DNA from 4 places in the Thermoanaerobacter ethanolicus JW 200 genome. Region 2 is predicted to be linked to each of the others. Evidence: riboswitches for the same ligand, from Rfam matches in the RefSeq annotation. Region 2 holds a riboswitch; each other region holds the start of a gene.
The links. A riboswitch is a leader RNA that binds a small molecule or an ion and turns the genes downstream of it on or off. The one in region 2 is predicted to bind S-adenosylmethionine.
Positions count from the first base shown of each region.

Region 1: another riboswitch for S-adenosylmethionine. It lies ahead of EB239_RS10085 (methionine ABC transporter ATP-binding protein); the one in region 2 lies ahead of metK (methionine adenosyltransferase).
Region 3: another riboswitch for S-adenosylmethionine. It lies ahead of EB239_RS13035 (homoserine dehydrogenase); the one in region 2 lies ahead of metK (methionine adenosyltransferase).
Region 4: another riboswitch for S-adenosylmethionine. It lies ahead of EB239_RS11680 (methylenetetrahydrofolate reductase); the one in region 2 lies ahead of metK (methionine adenosyltransferase).

Region 1 is NZ_CP033580.1:1,998,181-2,001,310, forward strand. It holds gene thpR (RNA 2',3'-cyclic phosphodiesterase) at 1-146, opposite strand, end outside; gene EB239_RS10080 (GNAT family N-acetyltransferase) at 162-731, opposite strand; SAM riboswitch class I at 1,016-1,138, shown strand; gene EB239_RS10085 (methionine ABC transporter ATP-binding protein) at 1,209-2,243, shown strand; gene EB239_RS10090 (methionine ABC transporter permease) at 2,236-2,889, shown strand; gene EB239_RS10095 (IS110 family RNA-guided transposase) at 3,048-3,130, opposite strand, start outside.
Region 2 is NZ_CP033580.1:1,020,562-1,023,691, reverse strand. It holds gene recD2 (SF1B family DNA helicase RecD2) at 1-266, opposite strand, end outside; gene metK (methionine adenosyltransferase) at 466-1,653, opposite strand; SAM riboswitch class I at 1,712-1,816, opposite strand; gene EB239_RS05035 (rubrerythrin family protein) at 1,930-2,433, opposite strand; tRNA gene EB239_RS05030 (tRNA-Tyr) at 2,571-2,656, opposite strand; gene EB239_RS05025 (transposase) at 2,836-3,130, shown strand, end outside.
Region 3 is NZ_CP033580.1:2,625,555-2,628,684, reverse strand. It holds gene thiC (phosphomethylpyrimidine synthase ThiC) at 1-993, opposite strand, end outside; TPP riboswitch at 1,039-1,146, opposite strand; SAM riboswitch class I at 1,331-1,441, shown strand; gene EB239_RS13035 (homoserine dehydrogenase) at 1,509-2,792, shown strand; gene EB239_RS13030 (homocysteine synthase) at 2,820-3,130, shown strand, end outside.
Region 4 is NZ_CP033580.1:2,314,470-2,317,599, reverse strand. It holds gene glgP (alpha-glucan family phosphorylase) at 1-505, opposite strand, end outside; gene EB239_RS11685 (hypothetical protein) at 610-816, opposite strand; gene EB239_RS14650 (hypothetical protein) at 824-964, shown strand; SAM riboswitch class I at 1,008-1,112, shown strand; gene EB239_RS11680 (methylenetetrahydrofolate reductase) at 1,176-2,087, shown strand; gene EB239_RS11675 (homocysteine S-methyltransferase family protein) at 2,101-3,130, shown strand, end outside.

The sequences.
Region 1 (3,130 bases), 980 kb from region 2:
ATTTCTCCTAAGAATTTTAATGTGATGTGGAAATTATCTTTATAAGTCCATCTCCCTTTTACAGTATAATTTTTCAATGTTTCCTGAAATCTCACTATCTGCTCTATAGCTTTTTCGCCTATATCAATTCCAATAAAAGCTCTCATAATTATCCTCCTTGTTCACTTATTATTGTTATTATTTTCCTGGTAATAATTGTTTCTATTAATAAACTCCTCTTTTAAAATTCCCATTACATATTCATTTATGTACTTACCGTGCTTATATACTACTTCTCTCAATAGCCCTTCTTTTTTAAAACCACATTTTTCATAACTCTTTATTGCCCTTTCATTAAAATCATAAACCCTTAACTCTACTCGATGTAAATTTAATTCATTAAAAATAAAATCCAGTAGTAAATTTAAAGCTTCCGTACCATAGCCTTTATTTCTGTGTTTTTCTTCCCCAATCATTATTGCAATCTCACAGTTTCTATTTTTCCAGTCGACATTATTATATGAAACATTTCCTATATATTCACCTGTGCTCCTAAGTATTATAGCGAATTCTCCATTTTCTTTTGGATCTTTTTTTGTTTTCCACCTTTCTGCAACAGTTTCTACTGTAACAGGATATGGTATACCCGGCATCGTTAAATTTCTACTATCATCACTATTCCGAAACTCTACAAATTTTTCAAAATATTTGCTCTCAAATGGAACAAGTTCAATTCTATTACTTTTTAACATGACCAAAACCCTCCAAAGAAATTTTTAATTTATTATAGCACAAAAATCAGAAGAAAAGTGATCCTTTTTAAAAAGTTCAGTGTGCTTTTCACTAAGTTTATTTAACATTTCATAGGCTTGCATAACTGGTGTTAGTATATTATTGTAGACACTTTTGGATTAATTATTGCGATAACAATGACATTTTCGCTGGCTATTGACAAATTGCTTTTTAACCTATTGACAAAAGTTTATGTTGATGTTATTATCTAATTAAATTGCTGAAGTGAATAATAAAATAAAAACTCTTATCGAGAGCAGGTGGAGGGACTGGCCCGATGAAACCCGGCAACCGGTGGCCGAAAGTTTTAAACATGCGGCTGCACGGTGCTAATTCCTGCAGAACGTTGAGTTCTGGCAGATAAGAGGATTTAAAAAACCTCTTCGTACTGTCAGAAGAGGATTTTTTATTTTTATTTTGGGAAAGGAGGCTTTTCTTTGATCTATATTAGAAATCTTACAAAAGTTTATCATTCAGCTTCAGGAAATGTTAGGGCTTTGGAAGACGTCAACCTCAACATAGAAAAAGGCGATATTTTTGGAATTATAGGTCTGAGCGGTGCTGGAAAGAGTACTCTCCTGCGCTGCATAAATATGCTCGAAAAGCCAACTTCCGGTTCAATTGAGATAGATGGTGTTGAAATGACTCGGCTTTCTCCCTCTGAATTAAAAGAAATGCGAAAAAAAATAGGCATGATATTCCAGCATTTTAATCTGTTATCATCCAGAACTGTCAGAGGCAATGTGGCTTTTCCTTTGGAGATTGCCGGGCTGGACAAAAGGACAATCGATAAAAAAGTAGAAAATCTTTTAGAGCTCGTGGGGCTTTCCGACAAGGCCGACAACTATCCTTCTCAGCTTTCAGGCGGTCAAAAACAGCGGGTAGGCATAGCACGAGCCCTGGCTAATGATCCGAAAGTTCTTCTTTGTGACGAACCTACTTCAGCGCTGGATCCAGAAACAACTCTTTCTATTTTAAATCTTTTAAAAGATATAAATAGGGAGCTGGGAATCACCATAGTTCTCATAACTCATGAAATGAATGTCATTAAACAAATTTGCAATAAAGTAGCAGTTATTGAAAAAAGTCGTGTGGTAGAACAGGGACCTCTTATTGAAGTATTTAAAAAACCTCAAACAGAAACCGCACGAAATTTTTTAAAATCTGTAACTTTATCAGAAATACCTAAGGAATTAAAAGATAGGATTGAAAACTTGTCCCACGAACACTTGGAAGGCAAAATTATTAAAATTGCCTTTTTCGGCGAAATTACAACAGAACCTGTCATATCAAGCATTATAAGAAAATTTGATGTTGACACCAATATTCTCTATGGAAACATTGACCACATCCAGGGTATGCCCTACGGTACTCTTATAGTTGAGCTAAGAGGCAAAAACGGTGAAACAGACGCTGCTTTAAAATATCTAAAAGATTTGGGACTCGACGTGGAGGTGATTGAAAATGTCTGAAACTATAAACTTATTGCTGGTCGGAACGTGGCAAACTATATACATGGTAGTGGTATCAACGCTCATAGCAACAATTTTTGGTGTACCACTTGGTGTGCTGTTAATGGTAACTGACAAAGATCAGATACTGCATAACGAACCTTTAAACAAAATACTAGGTACTATTGTAAATATTTTCCGTTCTGTACCCTTTGTAATACTTTTAATTGTACTTATACCTTTCACCCGGTTGCTTGTAGGAAAAGCTATAGGAACCACTGCTGCTATTGTTCCACTTTCTGTAGCAGCTATCCCTTTTATGGGAAGGCTTACCGAAACAGCATTGAGAGAGGTAGACCGCGGTGTCATTGAAGCAGCCCAGTCTATGGGAGCTTCGCCTTTTCAAATTATAACTAAGGTGTTAATCCCTGAGGCTCTACCTTCCATAGCAGCAGGGGTTACTATAACTACTATAAATTTAGTAGGATATTCTGCAATGGCAGGTGTTATAGGAGGTGGTGGGCTAGGAGATTTAGCAGTAAGATATGGATATCAGCGATTTATGCTCGACATTATGCTTTATACCGTAGCAATTTTGGTAGCTATGGTACAACTAATTCAATTTCTAGGAGATATATTAGTAAAACATCTGTCAAGGAACCGGTAAATTATATTTAAAAAGTATTTCGGTAATATGTCAAGAGGGTGATAAAAAAAATTCAAAAAAAAATTTAATAAAATAACCTAAAAAAGGGCATAGCAAAGCTAACCATCACGCAATAAGCTGATGGAAATTAATGTAAAATATGGTTATGGGATAATATGTTAACTTATACAATCATCTCCTTTCATTATTGGGGATTTATAAAGTTTTTCTTCGCGCAGCAGAGCGAAGACTAACCTTACAG
Region 2 (3,130 bases):
GGAATTAAGCCAGAAGATAAAAACTTTTCTATTCCTTCTAAGGTGGTGGGAGCCAAGGTTTCATAATTTAAAACCCTAATTTGCTCTCCGTAATCAGGATGTTCTACCCATTCACCTTCAATTTTAATTCTTTCCCCAATGTTTACATAAGGCATATAACCTACAGCAGTAACTGCTAAACCTTGGGTACTTAATTCTAAAACTGTATAACCATTTTGTTCATTTCTAAAAATTATTTCTTCAACTACACCTTCTATGTCAATCATAGCCGATTCTCCTGTTTTAATTCTTTTCTTTATTTAATTTTACCTTATATTTAAAGCAAATTAAAGCCAATTCATTTCTTTTTTTCAATTTTTGTGGTATAATTAAGGTAGCGAAGCGTTTACAAAACATAAATTCTATGGCATTTAAAAAAGATATATAAAAAATGCCAGAAGCCCGGGTTTACCCGGGCTTTCAAATTTATATTCCTGCCAACTTTTTTAATATATCTACTTTGTCTGTTTTCTCCCATGGGAGGTCTAAGTCGTGTCTTCCAAAGTGGCCATAAGCTGCAACTTGTCTATAAATAGGTCTTCTCAAATCTAAATCCCTAATTATAGCTGCAGGTCTTAAATCAAAAACTTGTTTTACAATTTCCGAAATCTTTTCATCTGATATTTTACCTGTGCCAAAAGTATCAATACCTATTTCAAGAGGGGTAGCAACACCTATCGCATAAGCCAATTGCACTTCACACTTCTTAGCAAGTCCTGCTGCCACAATATTCTTTGCTACATACCTTGCAGCATAACTTGCGGATCTATCAACTTTTGTAGGGTCTTTGCCTGAAAAAGCCCCGCCCCCGTGCCTTGCATATCCGCCATATGTGTCTACAATAATTTTTCTTCCTGTAAGTCCGCTATCACCTTGAGGTCCACCAATTACAAACCTTCCTGTGGGATTTACAAAAATTTTAGTCTTATCATCTATCATATTTTCGGGAATTATGGGTTTTATTACATGTTCAATAATATCTCTTTCAATAGTATCATGGTCAATCTCAGGTGCATGTTGAGCTGATACTACAACAGAATCTACCCTCACAGGCTTATCATCTTCATACTCTACTGTTACTTGTGTTTTACCATCTGGTCTTAAATAGCTTAATGTCCCGTTCTTTCTAACTTCCGCAAGTCTTCTTGCAAGCTTGTGAGCTAGCATTATAGGCATAGGCATTAATTCTTCTGTTTCATCGCAAGCAAAACCAAACATTAAACCCTGGTCTCCAGCGCCAATAGCCTCAATTTCCGAATCTGAAAGTTCTCCTCTTTTAGCTTCTAATGCCTTGTCCACACCGAGGGCAATATCCGGTGATTGCTCATCAATAGAAGTGATAACCGCACAAGTATCAGCATCAAAACCGAATTTTGCTCTAGTATAGCCAATCTCTTCTACTACTTTCCTTACAACTTTTGGAATATCTACATAGCACTGAGTAGTAATTTCTCCCATTACTAAAACCAAACCGGTAGTTACAGCAGTCTCACAAGCAACTCTGGCATAGGGATCTTTTTTCAAAATTTCATCTAATATTGCGTCAGAAATCTGATCACAAATTTTATCAGGATGCCCCTCTGTGACTGATTCAGATGTAAACAGTCTACGCATTTTTTTCTATTCCTCCTTAAAAACAAAATAAAACCCCTTCCAAAAGAAGAGGCCCATACCCTCATCTTTCAGAAGCATGCTTCTGAGAGAATTAGCACCTTGTCCTATAGGACAGGTTGCTGGGTTTCATCGGGCTCTTTCCCTCCACCTCTCTTGATAAGAGCATGTTATTAAATTTTCTGATGTTTACTATAGCACACTTTATCTACTATGTCAAATATTTTTGCATCAAAAAAGAGCATGCCAAAACATGCTCTTTTCTTTAAAAAATTATATTTAAAATGCTACAAATTTTTCTCCAGGAACTCCACATACAGGACATTTTTCTGGCAATACATCAACAGAGGTATATCCGCAAACAGGACATATGTAAACTTTTGATATCTTTATATCTTCTCCTTTTAATGCTGCTTCTTTTGCTTCAGTGTACAATTTTGCATGTATTTTTTCAGCCTCAATAGCATAATGTATGCTTTTTTTAGCTCCAGATTCCTCTTGAAGTTCTGCAACAGCATTATAAGCAGGATACATCTCTTCTACTTCAAAGGTTTCCCCTTCTATAGCTTTTTCAAGATTTTCTACTGTATTTCCAACTTCTCCAAGAGTTTTATAATGATTTGTGGCATGTACCAATTCAGCATAGGAAATAGCCCTGAAAAGTCTTGCAATATTAGGTTTGCCTTCTTTTTCAGCTACATCAGCAAAAATTTGATATCTCATGTGAGCTTGGCTCTCTCCTGCATAGGCTTCACTAAGATTGTGTCTCGTCATTTCTCTCATAAAAGATTCCTCCTTAATCAAATTTTTATTAATAAATAATTATTTTCTCTTTCAAATAATATTATACTACACTTTTTTACCATGTCAAGATATTTGAAGGAGAAAAATAAAAAAAGACCTCACGGTCTTTTTTTCAATGGTGGAGGGAGATGGATTCGAACCATCGAAGGCGACAGCCAACAGATTTACAGTCTGCCCCCTTTGGCCACTTGGGTATCCCTCCACAATATTTAATTTTTAGACTTGTGCAAAATTCAGAAGCCTTAATTTAAGCCATTCTACAGACATACTTTTTTCCTATCACTCTTGAATTTTTTATCTTTTATGTAGGATTTCCCCTCCCATTTGTCGAATTATTATATATACACTATAAAAAATTTTTTAAGAAGGAGGAAATCCTACATGTACCAGCTTCAATTGCTTTTAAATATACCTGAACTCTTTACCTCTCAGTCTAAAATTGATTTCTATTCTTCTATGTTTGAAAATCTTGACCTGTCTTCAATACCTGAATTCCCTTCCTCTAATCCTGGCCGTAAGGGTTATTCTCATCATGCACTTTTTAGAGCTTTTATTGTCATGAAAGCTGAAAGATTCGGCACAATTTCTGACCTTTTAGATTATCTCCGCAATAATCTTATCATTGCTCATCTTTGTGGCTTCGACATTTCTAAACCTCTTCCTTCTTATTGGACTT
Region 3 (3,130 bases), 1.3 Mb from region 2:
AGCGGGTGTAACATAGCAAAGGAAATCAGCACCAGAAGCTGCTGCAATTGCTCCTCCGATTGCTGAAGTTATGTGGTCATAACCAGGAGCTATATCAGTCACAATAGGGCCAAGCACATAAAAAGGAGCGTTGTGACAAAGTTGTTTTTGAAGTTTTACATTTGCTTCAATTTGGTCAATTGGCACATGCCCGGGTCCTTCTACCATAACTTGAACTCCTGCCTCTCGAGATTTCTTTACCAATTCGCCAAGGATTATAAGTTCTTGAATTTGTGCTGCGTCTGTAGCATCTTCAAGACAACCTGGACGCAGTCCATCTCCTAAGCTTAGAGTTATGTCATATTTTTTAGCAATATCAAGGAGCCTATCAAAATGTTTATACAAAGGATTTTCTTTGTCGTTATGGAGCATCCAAGCAATTGTAAAGGAGCCACCGCGGCTTACTATATCCATCACTCGGCCGTTGTCTTTAAGCTTTTTCAATGATTCAAATGTTAGACCACAGTGGACTGTAATAAAATCAACCCCGTCTTTTGCTTGTTCTTCTATAACTTCAAAAATAAATTCTTCAGGCATAGCTACAATGCTACCGTATTTGGATATAGATTCTACAGCTGCTTGATACATAGGGACAGTGCCTACAGGGACAGGGGAATTTTCAAGTATTTTTCTACGAGATTGGTTAATGTCGCCCCCTGTGCTTAAATCCATTACCGCATCTGCTCCAGCTTTTACAGCAACATTTAATTTTTCAATTTCTTTTTCAATTTCAGGGTATGCATCAGAGGTTCCTATATTGGCATTTACTTTTGTCGATAAACCCCTTCCTATGCCTTTGGGAATGAGGTTTTTGTGGTTGATGTTTGATGGTATTACTATTTCTCCTTTTTTAACTCCTTCTAAAATAAATTCTTCGTCTACTCCTTCATACTCTGCGACTATTTTCATCTCTTTTGTGACAATGCCTGAAAGGGCGTATTCCAATTGTGTCATAATAAAAACCTCCTTAAAAAATAAATAAACCATGGGGATTATAGCCATGGCAGATGACCACATCCCTACGCAGGTACTAACCTAACAGGTTCGATGGGTTAAAAGGCAACACCTTTTTCTCAGCCGGTTACGCCGGCACCCCATGTGGCAAATATTAAATTTTTATAATCGATAGAGTATAAATATTATACAATATTATTATACCACTAAAAAAAATCGGCGTATATTAAAATTTAGAAAAAATTTAAGAAAGAGTACAAAAAAAGTTCTTGACTTTACAGTTTCAAAGTGATAACATAGATTACAACATGCAAAATTGAATATATTACACACAAACCTCTTATCAAGAGTGGTGGAGGGACTGGCCCGATGAAACCCGGCAACCGGCATTTATATGCGTCTGGTGCCAAATCCTGCAGGTTAGGGTGTCTAACCTGAGAGATGAGAGGAGTGGCGGATTATTAGGCCCTCTTCTCATTGAGAAGAGGGCCTAAAAATTTATTTGGAGGTGTGACATGAAAATAAAAATCGGATTATTAGGACTTGGAACAGTAGGAACAGGAGTATATAAATTGATAACTTCAAGAGGAGGTCATATAAGGGAGAGTACAGGGGTTTATCCTGAGATAAAGAAGATACTCGTGAAAAATCTCAATAAGCCAAGGAAAGTGAAGGTAGAAGGACTACTTACCCAAAATGCTGAAGAAATTTTGAAAGATAAAGAGATAAAAATAGTTATTGAAGCAATAGGAGGTATTTCTCCAGCTTACGAATATGTGAAGGAGGCTTTGGCTTCAGGGAAGCATGTAATCACTGCAAATAAAGAATTGATAGCTAAGCATGGAGAAGAATTAAATGAAATAGCAGAAAAGAATAGAGTATTTCTAAAATGTGAGGCAAGTGTAGGTGGGGCTATACCTATACTGCATCAAATTGATAGATTAAAAATTACAGATGAAATAGATTTTGTAGGCGGTATAATAAATGGCACTACTAATTATATTCTCACCAAAATGACTACTGAAGGTAGAAGTTATAAAGAAGCACTTAAAGAAGCCCAGCAATTAGGATATGCAGAAGCAAATCCCGATTATGACGTAAAAGGCTTTGATGCCCTTTATAAACTTGCTATATTAATGAGGAAAGTGTTCAATATAAACGTGCCAGTAAATTCTATAACCAGAAAAGGAATAGACGAAATCACGACTCAAGATTTAAATTACATCAATAAGTGGGGATATAAAATAAAATTATTTGCCTGGGGCAAAAAAGTCAAAGATGGCATCTTTGCAGGAGTGGAACCAGTTTTAGTCGAAGAAAATAATATTTTGTCAAGGATAAACGACGTAAATAATGCTATCATACTTAGAGGGGATAGTTTTGGTGAATATGTTTTTGTAGGAAAAGGTGCTGGAGAACTTCCTACAGGGGATGCTGTAGTGGCAGATTTAATTGATATATTGTTAAACTATGATATCAAAGATAATAAGAGGATAAACTTTCTTCCAATTCGTCAGGGAAGTTTTACAGATACTTTTTATATAAGGCTTGAAACTCATAAAGAAAATATTTTAGGTTTGAAAAAAGTTTTAAAGTTTTTAAAAGAACAAAAAGTATCAATTGTGGAATCTTCCTATGAAAACGGCACATTTACAGCTATTGTTAAAATGAAGAAAAGTGTTGAGACATTTACAGAAAAATTAGAAAAAATAACCGAGATAAAAACTATTTTTAAAGTTTTGCAAGAGGATATAACAGAAGAAGTAAGTAAATTTGAGGATTTTGTAGAAGTGATTTAAAAAAATTTTGTGAAAGGAGTTAAAAGTATGTCTAAAAAATATGGTTTTTCAACTTTGGCAATTCATGAAGGGTGGGAGCCTGACCCAACTACGGGAGCTGTAGCCCTTCCTATATATCAAACTTCTTCCTTTGCTTTTAAAAGTACTGAGCACGCTGCAGACCTCTTTGCCTTAAAAGAAGAAGGGTATATATATACTCGAATGATGAACCCCACAGTTGACGTTTTTGAAAAGAGAATAGCTGCATTAGAAGGTGGGGTAGGTGCCCTTGCTGTATCTTCAGGTCAAGCAGCTATAACGCTGGCAGTTACTAATATCGCAGGAGTAGGAGACGAGAT
Region 4 (3,130 bases), 1.3 Mb from region 2:
TAAAATGATAAACATCTACATCAATTCCCAAAGCTCTCAAAGCTCTTACTCCCCCAATGCCTAACACCATTTCCTGGGCAACTCTTTCTTCACCGAACCATCCATAAAGCTGGCCTGTTATCCATCTGTCTCCATTTTCTGGTATATCTGTGTCAAGCAAATACAAAGGTGCATTGTCAAAGCTGTCTACCAACCATACTTTACAGTATACATCTCTATTTCTTATTTTTACTTTTACCTTTACTCCTGTGTCCTTTAAAAAGTCATATTTACGTGTGTAATTGCGATAGGCATCATAGGGATAGCCGTCTTCACCTATATGTTGTTCAGTATAGCCTTGTTTCCACAGTATGCCTATTCCTACTAAAGGCATACCTAATTCTTTTGCGGCTTTTAGATGGTCGCCTGCTAAGATTCCAAGACCACCTGCATAGAGCTTAAAATCTGATTGTAAGCCGTATTCCATGCAGAAATAGGCTACTCTTGGTAATTTTTCATTACTCATATTGAACCTCCTTATTTTCCAAGTGTTAAATATATTATAATATTAAAAAATTTATTATGCAAGTGGTTGCACAAGTATTAAAAACAAAAAAACAGCGTTACTGCTCAATAATTTTTATCTCTAAGTACAGGCCATTCAGCGAATGCCAGCACTAAAAGCATTACAAAATTCACAATAGGTATAAACATCAAAAGACCATATGCACCTCCATAGCCAGCTTTATCAAAAATTTTCCACCAGATTATGCCGTAAAGTATAATTGACCCTCTAGAAAGGATCGCAAAAGTAAAAGAGGAGAACATATAAAACATTCCTTTCTTGAAAATTTATATTCTTTACAGTTATAGTATAGCAAATAATATAAAAAATTTACAGATTTATTTTAAAAAAATAAAAAATCCTGCAAAATCTTTAGATAGAGATAAAAAATTTTCTATTGACAGGGGAGTAAAACCATAGTATCATATAGCTTAAATAGTTTAACAATTTAATACTTTAAAATCTCTTATCAAGAGTGGTGGAGGGACTGGCCCGATGAAACCCGGCAACCGGCATTTTATATGCGTCTTGGTGCCAATTCCAGCAGCGTTTCGCTGAAAGATGAGAGAGTTTTGGTGTCTCTTCTTTTGGCGAAGAGACTTTTTTATTTTTAAAAATGGAGGCGATGTAGATGTTGAAAAATGAAAATTTGTGTACTAAACTTAAGAAAAGGAAGTTTGTTGTGACAGCAGAAATTTCTACGCCAAAAGGGGTAGATATAACGAAAACTATTGAAGAAGCGAGAAAATTAAAAGGCATTGTAGATGCCTTAAATATAACGGACTGTCCTATGGCGAATATGCGGATGAGTCCTATAGCAGTCGCTCACCTTTTACAAGACCACTTAAACATTGAAGCTATTTTTCATTTGACCTGTAGAGACAGAAATCTAATTGGGCTTCAGTCAGAGCTTTTAGGAGCTTATGCATTAGGGGTGAGAAATATACTTGCATTGACAGGAGATGACCCTTCCCGTGGAGATACTCCTCAGGCTAAAGGGGTATATGATGTAGATTCTATTGGGCTTTTAAAGATTATCAGTGCTTTTAATAGAGGTTATGATTACAATGGAAATAAATTAGATTCCCCAACAGAATTTTGCGCCGGTACGACTGCAAATCCAAATGATTTAAGGGATGAAGCACTAGAGAAGCTTAAAGTTAAGATAGAGGCAGGGGCAGAATTTATTCAAACACAACCGGTTTATGATGAGGAAATTTTATTTAAGTTTATTGAAAAGATTAAAAATTTCAATGTACCACTTTTGATAGGCATATTACCTCTTAAAAGCTATAAAATGGCAGTCAATTTAAATGAAAAAGTGCCAGGTATAGATATTCCAGAAAAAGTTTTAGAAAGGCTAAAGGATGGAGGAAGAGAAGAGGGAATAAACATAGCTGTAGAGTTTATAAAGCGGATACGCAGTGAAGTTGCAGGAATTCACATTATGCCTTTAGGGAGTACAAATGTTGTGTTAGAAATAATTTCAAGAGTCGATGATTTAGTCTGTGATTTTGCAGAAAATAACGTACAGATGAATTAAATGGAGGTTAAAAATGTTAGACATTTTTAAAGAACTTTCAAATAGAGTGATTGTTTTTGATGGAGCAATGGGGACACAACTTCAAGAGAGGGGTTTAAAAAGTGGAGAGTGTCCCGAATATATGAATATAACCCATCCAGAAGTAGTATTTGATATCCACAGGTCCTATATAGAAGCAGGAGCGGATGTGATTGAGACAAATACCTTTGGCGCTAACAGGATAAAATTAGCAAAATATGGACTGGAAAATGAGGTTTTCAATATTGTCACTCAGGCTGTCAAAATTGCCAAAGAAGCTTCCAAAGATAAACCTGTGGCACTTTCTATAGGACCTATTGGAGAACTTTTGACCCCTTATGGAGACATGACTTTTGACGAAGCTTATGATGTTTTTAAAGAAGTAGTTATAGCTGCAGAAAGAGCGGGAGCAGATATTGTTTTAATTGAAACAATGTCAGATATGCTGGAGGCAAAAGCTGCCATTCTTGCTGCTAAAGAGAATTCAAACATGAAAGTTATATGTACAATGACTTTTCAAGAAGATGGAAGGACTCTCATGGGGTCAGACCCTATAACTGTAGTAGTTAGTTTACAAGGGTTAGGATTGGATGCCATTGGCGTTAACTGCTCGACAGGCCCCGATAAAATGGTAAGTGTAGTGGAAAAAATGTCTCAAGTTTCTCGCATACCTATTATTGCACAACCTAATGCAGGTATGCCTGTCATTCGCGACGGCAAAACAGTTTACGACTTAAAACCAGAAGAATTTGCTAGTTTCTTTCCTTTACTTGTTGAAAAAGGCGCTTCTATAGTGGGAGGGTGCTGCGGTACTACTCCTCACTATATAAAACTTGTTAAAAAAGCTGTAAAAGATTTAAAGCCAAAAGTCAAAGTCAACAAATTTACAGCTGTAGCTTCCAATACAAAAACAGTTTTCATAGGTGAAAATTATCTTTTAAGGGTTATAGGGGAACGTATAAATCCTACTGGAAAAAAGAAGTTAAGTGAGGCTTTTTTGGCGGGAGATGTGAGTTTAGCAGTAG